4 regions of the Shewanella scandinavica genome follow, and region 4 is predicted to be linked to each of the others. Evidence: predicted binding sites of a transcription regulator. Region 4 holds the regulator's gene; each other region holds the start of a gene.
What was found. Region 4 encodes sigma-54, which starts transcription at its own class of promoters, with help from an activator protein. Its sites were predicted from a motif close to GTTGGCACGNNNNTNGNNT; they were not measured.
Positions count from the first base shown of each region.

Region 1: the regulator sigma-54 is predicted to act here: its motif matches at 1,632-1,650, upstream of Q4Q50_RS00120 (flagellar hook-length control protein FliK).
Region 2: the regulator sigma-54 is predicted to act here: its motif matches at 1,567-1,585, upstream of flgF (flagellar basal-body rod protein FlgF).
Region 3: the regulator sigma-54 is predicted to act here: its motif matches at 1,501-1,519, upstream of flhA (flagellar biosynthesis protein FlhA).

Region 1 covers NZ_JAUOES010000001.1:21,150-25,255, forward strand. Annotated here, with positions in the region: gene Q4Q50_RS00120 (flagellar hook-length control protein FliK) at 1-1,540, opposite strand, end outside; gene fliJ (flagellar export protein FliJ) at 1,799-2,245, opposite strand; gene fliI (flagellar protein export ATPase FliI) at 2,275-3,612, opposite strand; gene fliH (flagellar assembly protein FliH) at 3,581-4,106, opposite strand, start outside.
Region 2 covers NZ_JAUOES010000001.1:44,179-48,284, forward strand. Annotated here, with positions in the region: gene flgG (flagellar basal-body rod protein FlgG) at 1-776, opposite strand, end outside; gene flgF (flagellar basal-body rod protein FlgF) at 787-1,530, opposite strand; gene flgE (flagellar hook protein FlgE) at 1,703-3,064, opposite strand; gene flgD (flagellar hook assembly protein FlgD) at 3,146-3,916, opposite strand; gene flgC (flagellar basal body rod protein FlgC) at 3,941-4,106, opposite strand, start outside.
Region 3 covers NZ_JAUOES010000001.1:12,324-16,429, reverse strand. Annotated here, with positions in the region: gene fliR (flagellar biosynthetic protein FliR) at 1-222, shown strand, start outside; gene flhB (flagellar biosynthesis protein FlhB) at 241-1,371, shown strand; gene flhA (flagellar biosynthesis protein FlhA) at 1,556-3,655, shown strand; gene flhF (flagellar biosynthesis GTPase FlhF) at 3,667-4,106, shown strand, end outside.
Region 4 covers NZ_JAUOES010000018.1:6,618-10,723, forward strand. Annotated here, with positions in the region: gene ptsN (PTS IIA-like nitrogen regulatory protein PtsN) at 1-128, opposite strand, end outside; gene hpf (ribosome hibernation promoting factor) at 131-418, opposite strand; gene Q4Q50_RS15060 (RNA polymerase factor sigma-54) at 447-1,925, opposite strand; gene lptB (LPS export ABC transporter ATP-binding protein) at 2,033-2,764, opposite strand; gene lptA (lipopolysaccharide transport periplasmic protein LptA) at 2,761-3,315, opposite strand; gene lptC (LPS export ABC transporter periplasmic protein LptC) at 3,302-3,862, opposite strand; gene kdsC (3-deoxy-manno-octulosonate-8-phosphatase KdsC) at 3,859-4,106, opposite strand, start outside.

The sequences.
Region 1 (4,106 bases), on a different contig from region 4:
TGAATGGCTTAACGTCTCTTTGAGCATCGAGTGTCACACTGTATTTCGCATCCTTTAGCAAAGTACCCGCATCCATTGCTACTTTTGAAACATCAACATTGATCTCGGTATCAGTCATTGCGCTATCCTTCGGATCAACTGCGTTACCTAAGATATTCTGTGTATCCAGTGTTGTAACTATAGGCTGAACTTCTACTTTGCTAACCGCGATATCGACATTAGCATTTCGGCTTACTTGCTGGGGTATCGTAATCTCAACATTGCGAACTGTTGGTTTATTACTCTCTACAGAAACAGTATCGACCTCGTCCGTGCTAGAAGTATCAATCAGCTTGGAGCTTGCCAAGTCCAATGTATCAACTATTTCATCAGCGATTAAAGATGTTGCAGCCATTTCATTCTTAGTAGTCGATGGCGCTAGGGTTTCAGACTGCAAAGTTTGACTCGCAGGGCTAAACTTCAACATTGATTCATCTACGTCGTCAGAAGTTCGCAGTGCCTCAGAATTAAGATCCAACCTTGCTCCCCGCAGTTCAACGTTTACACTCGCAACTTGATTCGCATATTTATCAGTTGAAAATGACTTATCGTCTTTAAGTTCAGTCACATCAGCGTCTTTCAATATCACGCTTTCTAGATTTTTTGATGATGTCTTTGCCGCGGTTTCTGCTGTATCTACAAATTCAGATAAATCCAAATTTTCAGATGTTTTACTGTTCGGCGGAATGACTTGTCCCTTTAAAAAGGCAGAATGAGATTCAGCGCTTTTATCCGTTGATAACTGTGACTTCAATACCTCAACAGCGTCATCAAGCAATACTTTCTTACCCTGGATTGCTTCAACGGGTAGTTCATCTGCTGATTTTTTATCAGCAGAGACTTTATTAGTGACATCAGTCTCATTTAAAGCCCCTGCATTTAGTTGGAGCTGCTCGGTTAACTTTTTGAGTTCTGATGAAAAGGAAGTATCAGTATCCAATACCTTTTGGAGACTCAATAGATCGCCGTTTGAGGACTTGCTATGATTTTTCTCAGTTGCCAAGTTAACTTCACTTGACGTTAAAATATCAGCCTTACCTTGCGCTGAGCCTGAGATGTCGACAACTGGAAGCTCAGTGTTAATCGCTTTCATTGAAGCTTGTACACCCGACAGCTCAACGGTACTGAATGCATCACTTTTCAATAAAGGGTCAGCAGACTCATTATTTTCCCCTTGGGAAGAGTCAGACGGCAAACTCTCTCCCTCTGATGCCGTTTTCTTCATATCATTTGCCATGCTGATCTGGGCGAAGATGAGATTTACGTCAGCGTCATCCGTTGATATGTCTTTATCTTTTACTTTATCAGTAGAGGCGATCTGCACTTTATCGTCAGTATTCGCTGTAGCCTTTTTAGGCGCGGAAATAGAAAATGAGCTAGCGGAGACAGACGCAAGTGTAGATGAAAAGTCTTCATTATTAGACTCTTGGGAAGATGTCTTAGCGGAATTGGCCGCAGAGTTGCCTGTTTTACTCAACAGGATATTGGTCATTTGTTGCATAAGTGCTCCCAAACATCACCCAGCAGAAAAGAAAATGGCTAGGTAGAAACGTCAATTAAACACTGCGGTTGCAGGGTCATGGACTAAATCAAAGCAAATAAGATGCCAAAACTTCAGTTTTTACTGCAGCATATTGAAAAGAATAAAACTCAGGGAAAGAAGTCGAACAAATGTTCTGCACCATAAGCGGCAACAGAAAACTGAACTCATACGAGTTAGTAAATGGCAAAGATACCGATCATTTAACGCACCATTACACTAACGCTGATGACGGCGATAAAACTGCTGAGAAGCAAATTCATCGGTCATTTTCTGCTCTCGTTTTTGTTCAACAACTTGGCGCTTCTTCTCTTTACTCGCTAACAGTAATTCCACTGCCTTACGTTTTTTCTGTTTTTCCAACCAATGCTGTTGTCGATATTCTTTTTGTTTTTCACCGTCGGCCACAACGCGATTTTGCTGAGTAATAGCATCATCAATCTGACGAATAAAGCGATGAAACTGGTGATAGTGACTGGCACTAATGGCTTGGCCTTGCTGGGATTGCATTTGCTTCATGTATTCTAAGCGATAGTTATTGAGTGCACTGAGTTGATTCAGCCGTTTTTGACACTCTAACTGCGCCGACTTTAACAATAACGCCGCTTGTTCTTCGGCATCATTGGCGAGCTTTAACACTAACAACAAGGGATCGGCGTTAGCCATACTAGACCTCGATTAATTCGATGACGCCATTATTTGCACTGTGCGGCAAGTTGCCCGAGCATGACTTGGCTATCGGCAAAACTGAATGCATCACGCATGGTTTGGCGTAAAAAAGCATTCATCGCCGGCTGTAATCGTATCGCGTTATCGATTCGAGGATCGCTGCCTTGGGCATAAGCACCAATTGAAATCAAATCCCGATTTTGCTGATACAAGGAATAGGTTTGTTTCACGCGGCGCATCGCTTCCAAGTGTTCATTGGAGATCACCATAGGTGCTACCCGGCTAATGGAGGCTTCAATATCAATCGCAGGATAATGCCCAGAGTCCGCAAGCGAACGTGACAAGACTATGTGACCATCAAGAATCGCCCGCGATGCATCGGCAATGGGATCCTGTTGATCGTCCCCTTCCGTCAACACAGTATAAAATGCCGTAATTGAACCTTGACCTGGACCACCGTTGCCAGCACGCTCAACTAAACGCGGCAGCTTGGCAAATACTGAAGGCGGATAGCCTTTGGTGGCTGGCGGCTCACCCACAGCCAAAGCAATTTCCCGCTGCGCCTGGGCGTAACGCGTCAAACTATCCATTAATAACAAGACGTTATAGCCTAAATCGCGAAAGTATTCGGCAATGCGAGTCGAGGTTTCACAGGCGCGCAGGCGCATCAGCGGCGAGGTATCTGCAGGGGCGGCAACAACAACAGAACGCGCTCGACCTTTGTCCCCAAGAATTTCTTCAATGAACTCTTTTACTTCACGGCCACGCTCGCCCACCAGCCCAACCACAATAATGTCGGCAGTGGTACCGCGAGTCATCATACCTAAGAGCACACTCTTACCCACACCTGAACCAGCAAACAAGCCCATACGTTGGCCTTTGCCCACTGTCAGCATGGCATTAATGGCGCGCACACCGACGTCCAGCGGCTCGGTAATAGCACGGCGAGATAAGGGATTAATGGCGGCGCTATGTCTTGGCGCTTGTTGATCTGTCTGCAACGCACCTAAACCATCTAAAGGCACACCGTTGCCATCGAGCACGCGTCCTAACAGGGACAAGCCGACATTGAGTCCAGTTTGTTCTCCTAAAGGCACCACTCGGGCACCGGGTAATACCCCACGTAATTCTTCGATAGGCATTAAATACAGGAGTTCGCCATCAAAGCCGACGACTTCTGCAATTAACTCGCCCGCCATGGTTTCGATGGAACATAAGCTGCCCACTGGCGCACGGCAACCGCTCGCCTCTAAGGTTAAGCCAACAACACGCACGAGTTGACCACTGGCCACAGCTCGAAATGGCGGCACTTTTTCCTGATGGTGATTAAGCCTATTCAGCAGTTGGTGTTGGCGATTTTGCATCTGTTCTGGCATCCGATTGGGTATCTAAGTGCTCACCTGTATTTGAGGCAGATTGCATGTCCTCAGTGTCTTGGTTAACCGTATCGACAGCTTGGTCATCCGCCGTTTGATCATCAAGCTCAGACTCAAGCGCCACAGCAACTTGTTTGGCAGTATCTTCAGCTTCAATCGTCTCTTGCAGTTGATGCTGTTTATCACTCAAATGCGCATGTTGATTTCGTAATGACTCAAACACTGTATCGATACGCGATGAAAGCGTTAAATCGACTAATGAGCGGTGACTGCTCAGAATACAATCGCCTGCACTTAACGTCGGATCGATTTCAAGTTCCCATTTACTGCGGGTCAGTTGGGCGGTGGAATAAAGTTGTTCGACAAGGATCACATCATCAGGGTGCAGCCGAATAGTAACCGCTTGCTCCTTGATGGGTAGCGACTCTATGCCTAAGCGTAATGCCGAAAGCACTTGTTCTGGATGGGTTTTTAATTCGTGG
Region 2 (4,106 bases), on a different contig from region 4:
GTCACGTAAGACAGCATCTGATCTACCGCTGAAATCACTTTGGAGTTCATCTCGTAAATGCGCTGACTTTCGATAAGGTTCACCAGTTCTTCGGTCACGTTAACGTTAGAGGTTTCTAAGGCGCCTTGGCGAATAGCTCCCATGCCATCTAACGAAGCAGTACCTTGAATTGGCGTGCCACTCGCACCGGTTTCCGTGTATAAGTTTTGCCCCATAGGATCCAGACCCGATGGATTAATAAAATCCGTCATTGTCAACTGACCCACAACTTGGTTCTCTGCAGTACCAGGGGTTTTCACTGAAACTTCACCCTCAGCGGAAACGGTAATACTGGTCGCATTGTCAGGAATCGTGATCGCGGGTTGCAACAAGTAGCCAGAACCTGGCGTCACAATCTGGCCCGTATCGTCTAAGGTAAACTGACCATTTCGGGTATAGGCTGCAGTACCATCAGGTAGCTGGATTTCAAAAAAGCCGGGGCCTTCAATCATCAGATCTAATGAGTTATCCGTAGTCAGCATGTTGCCTTGGGTAAACATTTTCTGCGTGGCGACGACTTTGGTACCCGCACCTATGTTTAACCCATTAGGTAACTTAGTGTTAGAAGCGCTGACACCGCCCGCTTGGTTAACTGTTTGGTAAAGCAAATCTTCAAATACTGCGCGACTTTTCTTGTAGCCCACAGTGCTGGCGTTCGCCACGTTGTTCGAGATCACCGCAATGTCAGTTTGCTGTGCGTCTAAGCCAGTTTTACTAATCCATAACGCCGGATGCATAATCTATCTCCTAACTAATACGCATTAATGAAGATGAAGCGCGATCATTCTCTTCCGCGGTTTTCATCATCTTGACTTGCAATTCAAACTGACGCTGAAGGTCAATCAAAGACACCATTTCATCGACAGGGTTAACGTTACTGCCTTCCACTGCGCCACTTTCAACTGCGACGAAAGGATCAGCTGGTGCTGGTTCTCCTGACATTTGTCGAAATAATCCATCTTCACCACGCATCATCTGCGCATTACCGGGATTAACGAGTTTCAAGCGACCAACTTCTTCCACCACTTCAGCGGTAGCGCCCTGAGGTCGCACAGAAATAATGCCATCCTGAGAAATTGAAACCTTCTCAATAGGGAGCGGCAACACTATGGGGCCCGCATCTCCCATAACAGGATTTCCCCTGTCATTGTGTAGTAAACCCGTAGAGTCGAAACTTAAACTGCCTGAGCGGGTATAGGCTTCACTGCCATCTTTTGCCTGCACGGCAAACCAGCCGTCGCCTTTAATGGCAACATCGAGATCTCGTCCAGTGGTTTTTATGGGACCAGAGCGAAAATTAGCTGACGGAGATTCTGTCATCGCAAATACCCTGGAAGGCAACCCTTCACCGAAGGCTTGCATTGAGCGAGCTTGTGCCATATCGGATTTAAAACCGTCGGTATTAGCATTGGCTAAGTTGTTCGCACGGAGCGCCAGCTCATTCATATTTTGCTTGGCGCCACTCATGGCGACATAAAGGAATTTGTCCACAGACTGCTCCGTCAAATTTTCTACATGACAATAGCAAAGCAAGCATCGTGCCAATAAAGTTGACGTTTAATTTACTGATAGAATTGAAGAATAAGGAAATGAAGTGAATTGATAGCAGGATAAAGGCTAAGTGTTGCCACTGGCGGCAACACTTAGTCAAACAATGTAATGATTAGCGGATTTGTAATACGGTTTGTTGCAGTGTGTTGTTCACTTCAAGGGTACGAGAGTTCGCTTGGAAGTTACGCTGCGCCGAAATCAAATCGACCAGTTCAGTGGTCAAATCGATATTCGATTGCTCTAACGCCGATGAACTTATGCTACCAAAAGTACCACTGTTTGCCTCACCAGCAAGAGCAGGGCCAGAATTCAAACTGGCTTTCCACGACGTATTACCCACTTGTGTTAAACCTTGTTCGTTAGCAAATCGAACCAAGGCAACCCGTGCTAAAGGCACAGTTGAACCGTTCGAGTAACTTGCAGTAATTAAACCATCAGCACCAATTTCAACGTTAGTTAAACGACCAACCGTCGTACCGTCTTGTGTTAACTCTGTTGCCGCAAAAGGAGCAGCATATTGCGTTGGTGCATTAAACTTAATTGTTAAGTCTTGAGTTCCATCCGCTCCAGCACCTAAAACGCCTGCACCACCCACACCTAAAGTCTCAGTCTTAACGACCGCTGGATCACTACCGGTATAGACACCAACAGAATTGAACTTAAGTACAGAGCCCTTCCAACCGCCGGTTGTTTGCGCTGTACCGGTTGAGTCAGGGTTACCATCGCCCGTAGTATCCGTTTGATAAGTACCAGCAGCACCAGCTAGATCGACTTGTTTACCATCAATAGCGTAATAAGCCACCCAATTGCTCTCTCCATTATAAGAGGCATCATTAGGCTTAACAAAATAGGTTGTCATGATATGTGGCTCACCGAGTGAGTCATACATTGTCATTGAAGTAACGTTATTGTATGTCTTAGGGTCTAGAGGATCGAATGCAGCAGGGTCAAGGGTACTTTCCTTAGCATTTAGATTCATTTGTAAACTGACATTTTCAGTTTTTACTGGGCTACCTGCAGTATCAGGGATCTGCACTGGTTTCGCTGTAGTCAAACTTACCGATGTCGAATTACCATCTTTATCCACAGGGAATGTCTGCAAAAAATTACCAGCAGAATCAACCATGTAGTTATTTGAATCGACTTTAAATGCCCCTGCTCGAGTAAATGAATGGTCAAGACTGCCTATTTCAGAAGCAGTGACAAAAAAACCACCACCTTTAATTGCCATATCGAGTGAATTACTTGTCAACTGTAAGCTGCCTTGATGGAATTGCTGGGCCACTTGACTCGTTGCAACACCACCACCGACAGCAGTTTTAGAATTTGAAAAGATAGAATTAGCGTAAACATCCGCAAATTCAGCACGCGACTCTTTAAAGCCAATGGTATTCGCATTCGCAATGTTGTTCGCCGTGGTGTTTAAATCTTTCTGTGCGGCAGAAATGCCACTCAATGCAATGTTAAACGACATAATTCACCTCTACTTTTGACTCTATTCAATTGCGGACAACTAACGCCCAATTCGGATTCTAAAAAATTATCTTGTATAAATTTAAGTTTCAGACACAGCTAACACATCGGTTAACTTGATCCCCATACCGCCTCTCAAGTTGAGAATGGCGCCAGTACTGGCCGTACCAAGAGAGACACTGGTCACATGGGCATAAGTTGAAACAGGCAGTTCTTGGGATTTTCCATCCACTAACCCACTCGCCTTAATCGTATAGTTGCCTGCGGTCACAGGTTTTCCATCTTTATCTAAACCATCCCAGTTCACATCGACATTGCCCCCCTTACTGCCATCAACTTTAAAGGTGGTCACAACTTGGCCTTTATCATCCTCAACACGTACAGTAATTTCAGGAATTTTAGCTGGCGTGCTAATCACACCTTTTATTGTTGGGCTTTCAGCTGAAATGTTACCTGTATCGGTTGGGATCAATACCTTACGACCAACAAGTCCTGATGCCTGCAATGCTTGGCTCGACGTCATAACACCGTTTAAATTAACGATTTCATTATTCAACTTAGTAATACCATCAACCGTCGAGAATGATGCCATCTGCGCAATCATTTGGTCGTTGTCGACGGGCTTAAAAGGGTCCTGCATCGATAACTGTTGGCTTAATAACGAGAAAAAGTCATCTTGAGTTAATTGTTGGCTTTTCGCTTCCGGTACTATCGAATCTTTTGGCAGTCGTATGCCATCAAGAAACGGATTACCCGTTGAACTGGTTGATGAGTTGGTCGTCACAGCATTTGATTGACTCTTATTTTGAGCCGTCTGCGCCGATGCTTGGTTAATTTGATTAATGAGGCTCACAGCTTACCTCCTAAGTAACACATGTTATTTACCCATCCCAAGTGTTTGTTGCAGCATAGACTTAGCTGCTTCAGCGACTTGAACATTCATTTGATATGAGCGCGAAGCAGAAATCATATCTGCCATTTCTTCCATGACATTAACATTCGGTTTATAAATAAAGCCGTCCGCATCCGCCATCGGATGATCG
Region 3 (4,106 bases), on a different contig from region 4:
GCCTTGTTATTAGTGAACTTGTCCTTCGGTGTGATGACCCGCGCCGCGCCGCAATTAAATATTTTCTCTATTGGTTTTCCGATCACTATGATTGGCGGATTGTTTATTCTCTGGTTAACCTTAACACCTGTTATGGCCCATTTTGATGAAGTGTGGACTGCGGCTCAAGTGCTGCTTTGCGATATGTTAGCGCTTCAATGTAACGCCGATGGTTTGATATGACGGTATTAGGAGCAGCCCATGGCTGAAGAGTCAAGCGGTGAACGCAGTGAGGAACCCACTGGCAGACGTCTCGAACAGGCGCGGGAAAAAGGACAAATTGCGCGTTCGAAAGAACTCGGTACAGCAGCGGTATTAATTTCCGCTGCATGTGGCTTTTATATGTTAGGTCCAAGTCTAGCCACAAGTTTAACTCGGGTATTTGAGACTGTTTTCACCATGGACAGGGCGCAAATTTTTGATACTGAAGAAATGTTTAATGTATGGGGCGTTGTCGCGAGCGAAATCGCCTGGCCCATGGCAAAAATTATGCTGTTAATTGTGGTTGTCGCTTTCATTGGCAATATATCCCTTGGCGGGATGAATTTCTCTACCCAAGCCATGATGCCTAAGGCCAGTAAAATGAGCCCAGTCGCAGGTTTGAAGCGCATGTTCGGTGTGCAGGCGTTAGTTGAGCTGACGAAGGGGATTGCCAAGTTTTCTGTGGTGGCATTTTCTGCGTATTTATTACTGAGCTTTTACTTCAATGATATTATGTTGCTATCTAGTGATCATCTTCCTGGTAATATTTACCACGCATTAGATTTACTTGTGTGGATGTTTATCCTGTTGTGTTCCTCTATTTTATTGATTGTCGTCATCGACGTGCCGTTCCAAATTTGGAATCACAACAAGCAACTTAAGATGACCAAACAAGAAGTAAAGGATGAATATAAAGACACTGAAGGGAAGCCTGAAGTGAAATCGCGAGTAAGGCAGATGCAGCATGAGTTGGCTCAGCGCAGAATGATGGCTGAAGTACCCAATGCCGATGTCATCGTTGTTAACCCTGAGCATTTTGCAGTAGCGATTAAATACGATGTAAAGCGCTCCGCTGCACCCTTTGTCATAGCTAAAGGCGTTGATGACGTCGCATTTAAAATTCGTGAGATTGCCCGCGCCCATGATGTAGCCATTGTATCTGCACCACCGCTTGCGAGAGCAATATACCATACGACTAAGTTGGATCAACAAATCCCCGAAGGATTGTTTACTGCTGTGGCACAGATTTTGGCCTATGTATTCCAGTTACGCCAATATCAGAAAGGACGCGGTCGTAAACCTATTCCAGTTCCGCTTAATCAGCCCATTCCTGATGAATTGAAATATTAAGTTTGCAGCATCTGACACTTGTGAGTGATACACAAGATGATGTCACTTTATATGAATGTTCCAATATTATTTCTTCTTTATATCAATGAGTCATAGGTATAATTCTCCTTAATTAGTCAGGTTGATTTTGTTGGCGTGTTTTTTGCTTTTCGCTTCTTACACGTCAAAATTTAGGTTATAGCGAATGGATGTTAAAGCGACTCTTGGTCAAGTAAAACAAATGCGGCTGAGCTCACTCAAAGGCATTGGTACGCCTATGGTTGTGCTTGCTGCATTGGCCATGATTGTTTTACCTATTCCTCCATTCTTATTAGATATACTTTTCTCATTCAACATAGCCTTAGCGCTCATCGTATTGTTAGTCGCAATTTATACCGATAGGCCGTTAGATTTTGCCGCCTTTCCAACGGTATTACTTGTGGCGACATTACTTCGCCTTGCACTGAACGTTGCATCAACTCGTGTGGTATTACTCGAGGGCCATAATGGTGGCGATGCGGCAGGTAAGGTGATTGAAGCCTTCGGTTCAGTGGTGATTGGCGGTAACTATGCCGTTGGCTTGGTTGTCTTTATCATTTTGATTATTATCAATTTTGCGGTGGTGACGAAAGGTGCTGGTCGTATTGCTGAAGTGAGTGCCCGCTTTACCTTAGATGCTATGCCTGGTAAGCAAATGGCAATTGATGCCGACCTAAATGCCGGGACTTTGAATCAAGAACAAGCAAGATTACGTCGAGCAGAAGTGACACGTGAAGCGGATTTCTATGGTGCGATGGACGGTGCTTCAAAATTTGTAAAAGGTGATGCCGTTGCGGGTATCATGATTCTAGTGATCAACATCTTAGGTGGTTTCATCATAGGTATTGTTCAGCATGGCTTAAGTTTTTCTGAAGCGGTTGAAATTTATACCTTGCTGACTATCGGTGATGGTCTGGTGGCGCAGATCCCTGGGTTATTATTGTCAATCGCAGCAGCATTGATGGTGACCCGTCAAAATGAATCCGGTGATATGGGCCAAATGATGATGAGTCAGATGTTTGACAGTCCTAAGTCATTGGGTATCGCTGCTGGAGTCCTATTTGTCATGGGAATCGTTCCTGGCATGCCGCATATGGCGTTCTTAAGTTTTGCTTTTATGACGGCAGGTGCCGCCTATTTTGTCTATAAGCGTAATGAATCAAAACGCATTAAAGCCCTAGAGCAAGTTAAGTCTGGCCCTGTAGAGAGGCAAGATAAGGAGCCTAAAGAGTTGGGCTGGGATGATGTGCATCATGTTGATACTATTGGGCTTGAGGTGGGATATCGTTTAATTCCGCTGGTCGATAAAGGTCAAGGTGGCGAGTTATTAAGCCGTATCAAAGGCGTACGTAAAAAGTTATCCCAAGAACTGGGCTTCTTAGTGCCAGCAGTGCATATTCGCGATAATTTAGATTTGTCGCCCAATGCCTATCGCATTTCATTAATGGGCGTAGTTGTTGGTGAGGCGGATATTCGTCACGACTGCGAATTGGCGATCAACCCTGGTCAAGTCTATGGCAAGCTCGATGGTATTGAAACGCGTGACCCAGCTTTTGGTCTGGAGGCGGTATGGATTGCCCCTGAATTACGTGAACACGCGCAAACATTAGGGTATACGGTTGTTGATGCCGCCACGGTTGTGGCAACCCATATTAGCCAATTGCTGACCAATAATGCTGCTAAGTTGTTAGGTTACGAAGAAGTGCAACAACTGATGGATATGCTTGCGAAACACTCGCCTAAACTGGTGGATGGCTTTATTCCTGATGTCATGCCACTCGGACATGTCGTAAAAGTGATGCAGAACCTTTTAAATGAAGGGGTTTCAGTCAGAGACTTGCGTACAATAGTGCAAACTTTGTTAGAATACGGCACTAAGAGTAATGACACTGAAGTTTTGACCGCTGCGGTGCGTATTGCATTGAAACGTATGATAGTCCAAGAGATCTCTGGTCCAGAGTTAGAAATCCCCGTCATTACATTGGCGCCAGAGTTGGAACAGATGTTGCATCAATCAATGCAAGCAACCGGTGGTGATGGTCCAAATATTGAACCCGGTCTTGCAGAACGCATGCAGCAGTCCCTTGCCGATGCGGCTCAGAAGCAAGAAATGGTCGGACAACCCGCCATATTGTTGACGTCAGGTATGTTACGCGCGACGCTGTCACGCTTTGTTAAACATACTATTCCTAATCTCAGAGTCATTTCGTATCAAGAAATACCTGATGAGAAGCAAATACGTATTGTATCTGCAGTCGGCCAGTAGAGGACGCATAAGTGAAGATTAAACGATTTTTTGCCAAAGACATGCGCGCCGCACTGGCCCAAGTGAAAGAAACACTCGGCTCAGATGCCGTCATTATGTCAAATAAGAAAGTGAATGGTGGCATCGAAATTGTCGCTGCCGTTGACTATGATGAGCCTAAAGCAAAAACCGCAGCTACTGCGCCAGCGCCAACCTTTATGGACGTGAGTGACGACCTCGTATCCCTAGGGGCTAAGCAGCCTATACGAGTAGAAACCCGTGCAAAGCCTGCGGCACCTGCTGACTCATTACAAGCCTTGTTAGAGAAGCAGCAAAGTCGTTTGAATCAACAGATGTCGCATCAGCAAGTTGATGCAGATTTACCTGCATGGGCTAAGGGCTTACAAGCGCCGGCTACTGCCAAAGTAGAGCGTCGCGAAGCGCCTGCCGCTTTTGATAAGAAGCCACAAAC
Region 4 (4,106 bases):
ATCTCTTGAGATGAGAGGGTCGGGTACTGGGCAGCGACTAAGTCGCTGATGAGTTCCAGTACCTTTTTCTTGCTGCCCGGAGTGGCGCAGGTAGTGCACTCCGGCCGCAGTATGGTACAAAGTTCCATTATTAGTGTTTTGTTAACTTCTCTTTGTGTTTAATAACCTGACGATCAAGCTTGTCAATCAGGGCGTCTATAGCGGCATACATGTCAGCATGCTCTGAAGTTGCAAAAACTTCACCACCGATAAGATTTATTCTCGCTTCGGCAATCTGTTGCATTTTCTCGACATTGAGCACAACGTGCACATTATTGATCTGTTCGAAATGGCGTTCAAGTTTTGAAAACTTTTCTTCTACATATGCGCGTAACGATTCGGTAATTTCGACATGGTGTCCACTCAGGTTTATTTGCATAGAAACGTCCTCCGATATCCACTGTAGGTTATAAACTTTTACGCTGATTAGAAGGCGGAATGAGCATAGCCTCTCGGTACTTCGCAATGGTTCTGCGGGCTACGTTGATCCCTTGTTCTGCCAGAAGTTGTGCCATCTTACTGTCGCTTAATGGTTTTTTCTGGTTTTCCGCTGCAACCAGTTTCTTAATGAAGGCTCTGATTGCTGTGGATGAGCACTCCCCACCATCGTCAGTTCCGACGTGGCTAGAGAAGAAGTATTTTAGTTCAAAAAGTCCCTTAGGGGTATGCATGTATTTTTGGGTGGTCACCCGTGAGATGGTGGACTCATGCATTTCTACCGCTTCGGCAATATCGTTAAGCACCATAGGTTTCATGGCTTCTTCACCGTATTCGAAGAAACCTTGCTGATATTGCACTATGCAATTCGCAACTTTAAGTAAAGTGTCGTTACGGCTTTCTAGGCTTTTGATAAACCATTTAGCCTCTTGCAGATGGCCACGAATAAATTGGCTATCTGCTTGGTTTTTAGTACTGCGCGCCATCGATGCATAGTGTTGATTTACATTGATTTTTGGCATGCAGTCTGGGTTAAGTTCAACCACCCAGCGGCCATTCTTCTTCGACACAGACACATCTGGGATGACGTATTCGTCATCGTTGGGCGTAATCAATAAACCTGGGCGGGGATTGAGGGTTTGGATAAGCGCGATGCCGTCCCTTAACTCATCCTCTTTTAATTTAGTCTTACGCATCAACAATCTAAAATCGCGCGCGGCGATCAGATCTAAATGATCTTTGATCAACATGCGGGCATTTTCGAGGTGTAGAGTGTCAGCGGCGAAATGCGACAGTTGGATCAGCAGGCACTCGCTTAAATCGCGGGCGGCAACACCAATGGGATCAAAATGTTGAATGCGCTTGAGTACGGCTTCGACTTCGTCAAGCTCAACTTCAGGATTGCCCATCGCTTCGAGAATTTCTTCAGTGCTTTGGGTGAGATAGCCCTGATCGTCAATGGCATCAATAATGGCGGTGGCAATGGCTAAATCAGTTTCAGAAAACGGTGTGAGGTTTTTTTGCCATTCTAAGTGCTCATACAAGCCTTCACTGGTCTCACCTTGGAAGGGCATATCATCTTCACGACTGCCGCCGGGGCCAGAATTAGGGGAGGCGGTGAACACTTCATCCCATGTGGTGTCCATGGGGAGTTCGTCGGGCATGGACTCTTTCGTGAGCGACTCTGCCGTGTCTATGGTGGAGCTGTCTTTTTCTGGCGGCAGGGTGCTAGATTCACTGAAATCCGTATCGGATAGCGTTTGGTTTACAGGGTCTTTAGTGGCGTCGAATTGATCCTCTTCCAGCTCGAGAAGGGGATTAGAATCTAAGGCTTGCTGGATCTCTTGCTGCAGTTCTAATGACGACAGTTGCAACAGACGTATGGCCTGTTGTAATTGTGGCGTCATGGTTAACTGTTGACCCAGTTTGAGCTGGAGTGACGCTTTCATGTTACCGCTGATCCCTACGTTATTATTGTTGGATGAGGTCGCTTGTTATCATCTTGAGTGGAGTCCAATGGTGGCATAAATTACCTGCATTGGCTCCGCTTGATTAACTATAGCCTGAATTGTTCACCTAAGTACACAGCCCTAACTTGCTGATTGTCTAAGATCTCTGCGGGTGTTCCTTCGGCAATCAAGTTTCCGTGACTCACGATATAGGCATGTTCACACACATCTAATGTCTCACGGACATTGTGGTCTGTGATCAACACGCCAAGGCCACGACTTTTGAGCTGTTCGATAATCTTTTTAATGTCGATAACCGAAATCGGATCGACACCAGCAAAGGGTTCATCGAGCAAAATGAACTTAGGATTTGCTGCTAACGCCCGCGCAATTTCGACACGGCGACGTTCACCGCCCGACAATGACATGCCTTGGCTGTCACGGATGTGGGTGATGTGGAACTCTTCAAGCAGATGTTCTAGCTCTTCTTCCCTTTGCTCTTTTTTTAATTCTTTACGCGTTTGCAGCACGGCCATGATGTTGTCATGGACGGTCAGTTTACGGAAGATACTGGCTTCCTGTGGCAAGTAACCTATGCCTTTGCGGGCGCGCAGGTGCATAGGATCTGCGGTTAAATCATCATCGTCGATAAAAATGTGGCCTTTATCGCTTTTAACCAGACCGACGACCATGTAAAAGGTGGTAGTTTTACCCGCGCCGTTCGGGCCGAGTAGGCCAACGACCTGACCGGTTTTTACCGTCAGACTGACGTCTTTAACCACTTGGCGACTCTTGTAACTCTTCGCCAGATTTTGTGCTCTTAGGGTGATTTGGGTCATTTAGAGTCCTGCTTTTTCACAGGTTTATCTGCTGGCGCGTCTGGTTTGGCATCATCTTGATAGCTTTCTGGCTGAATAATCGTGATCACGCGATCGTCACCACTGCCGGTACTCTCGGCAATTAATTTTTGCTGGATGATGTTGTAGCGGATCAAATTACCCGTCACTTGGCTGCCTGCTTGATCTAACGAGGCTAGACCTTTAAGTGTCAGGGTGCGGCTCGCCATATCGTAACGAATTTCTTTCGCGCTCGCCGAGGCTGGACGGCCATCGTCTAATACTTGGCTGTACGTCGCAGGGTTGCCAGTGGCCACTAAAATTTTGCTATTTTCACCTTCGGCAGAAAATGCACGCAGTTGATCTGCATGGATTTTAATCGAACCTTGGGTGACTTCAACCGGACCAAAGAAGATGATCTGGTTGTTCTTGATATCTGCCGTTTGGCTCACAGCCTTGATTTTGACTTCCTGTTTCAGGTCGTCGACTTTAGCAAAGGCGCTCATGCTCATTATTAGCATTAGGCTGGCAAGTAATACGTTATTTTGCTTCATATGTTCCTACTACCTGACTGGTCAATTGCACTTCTTGCGCGTTGAGGTCGGCATAAAGGCCTTGGCCTTGAATATTAAAATCTTTCCCTGTGACGTAAATGGTGCGGTCAGAGGTCATTATCATCGTATTGAGATCGAGTTCCAGATAACTGGTGGACAAGGTCTGGATCGGTTCTTCTGGGCTAATGGCATCAATAATAACATTGTTTTCTAATACAACCTTGCCCGTTTCCTTGTTTAGCTTGCCCTGATCTGCTCTGAGTTGCCATTGTGCTTTACCTTGGTCTGGATAAACAAGATAAACAGGTTGAGTAAAGTAAGTTTGATTCGTTGAATCATAATGTTCCATGTGTTTCGCCGTCACACGGCTATTGACTAGCCCTTGTTCATTGAACTCAACACTGCGCAGATCTTCAACGATGAAATCTGGGGTATTTTGATCTTTTACTCTGTTATCGGTATCACCGCTGTGTTTGTTCTGCACTTGCCAATAAAGCACTAATGCCGTTCCAAAAAAAGCGATAATCGCGAGTGTCACACGACTCATATACTCATTCCATGGGCCGAAGTGAATTTATTTTGACTGAGTAGCAATAGATCTGTGAGTTCACGCAAGGCACCGTGGCCGCCATTGAGCGTAGTCACAAAGTGGGCGTGCTGACGAACATAGGGATGACCATCGGCTACGCTGACTGCTAAACCGACGACATTCATTACTGGTAGATCGACAATGTCATCACCGATATACGCCACTTCTTCTGGGGTAACGCCATAGAGTGCGAGCAATGCTT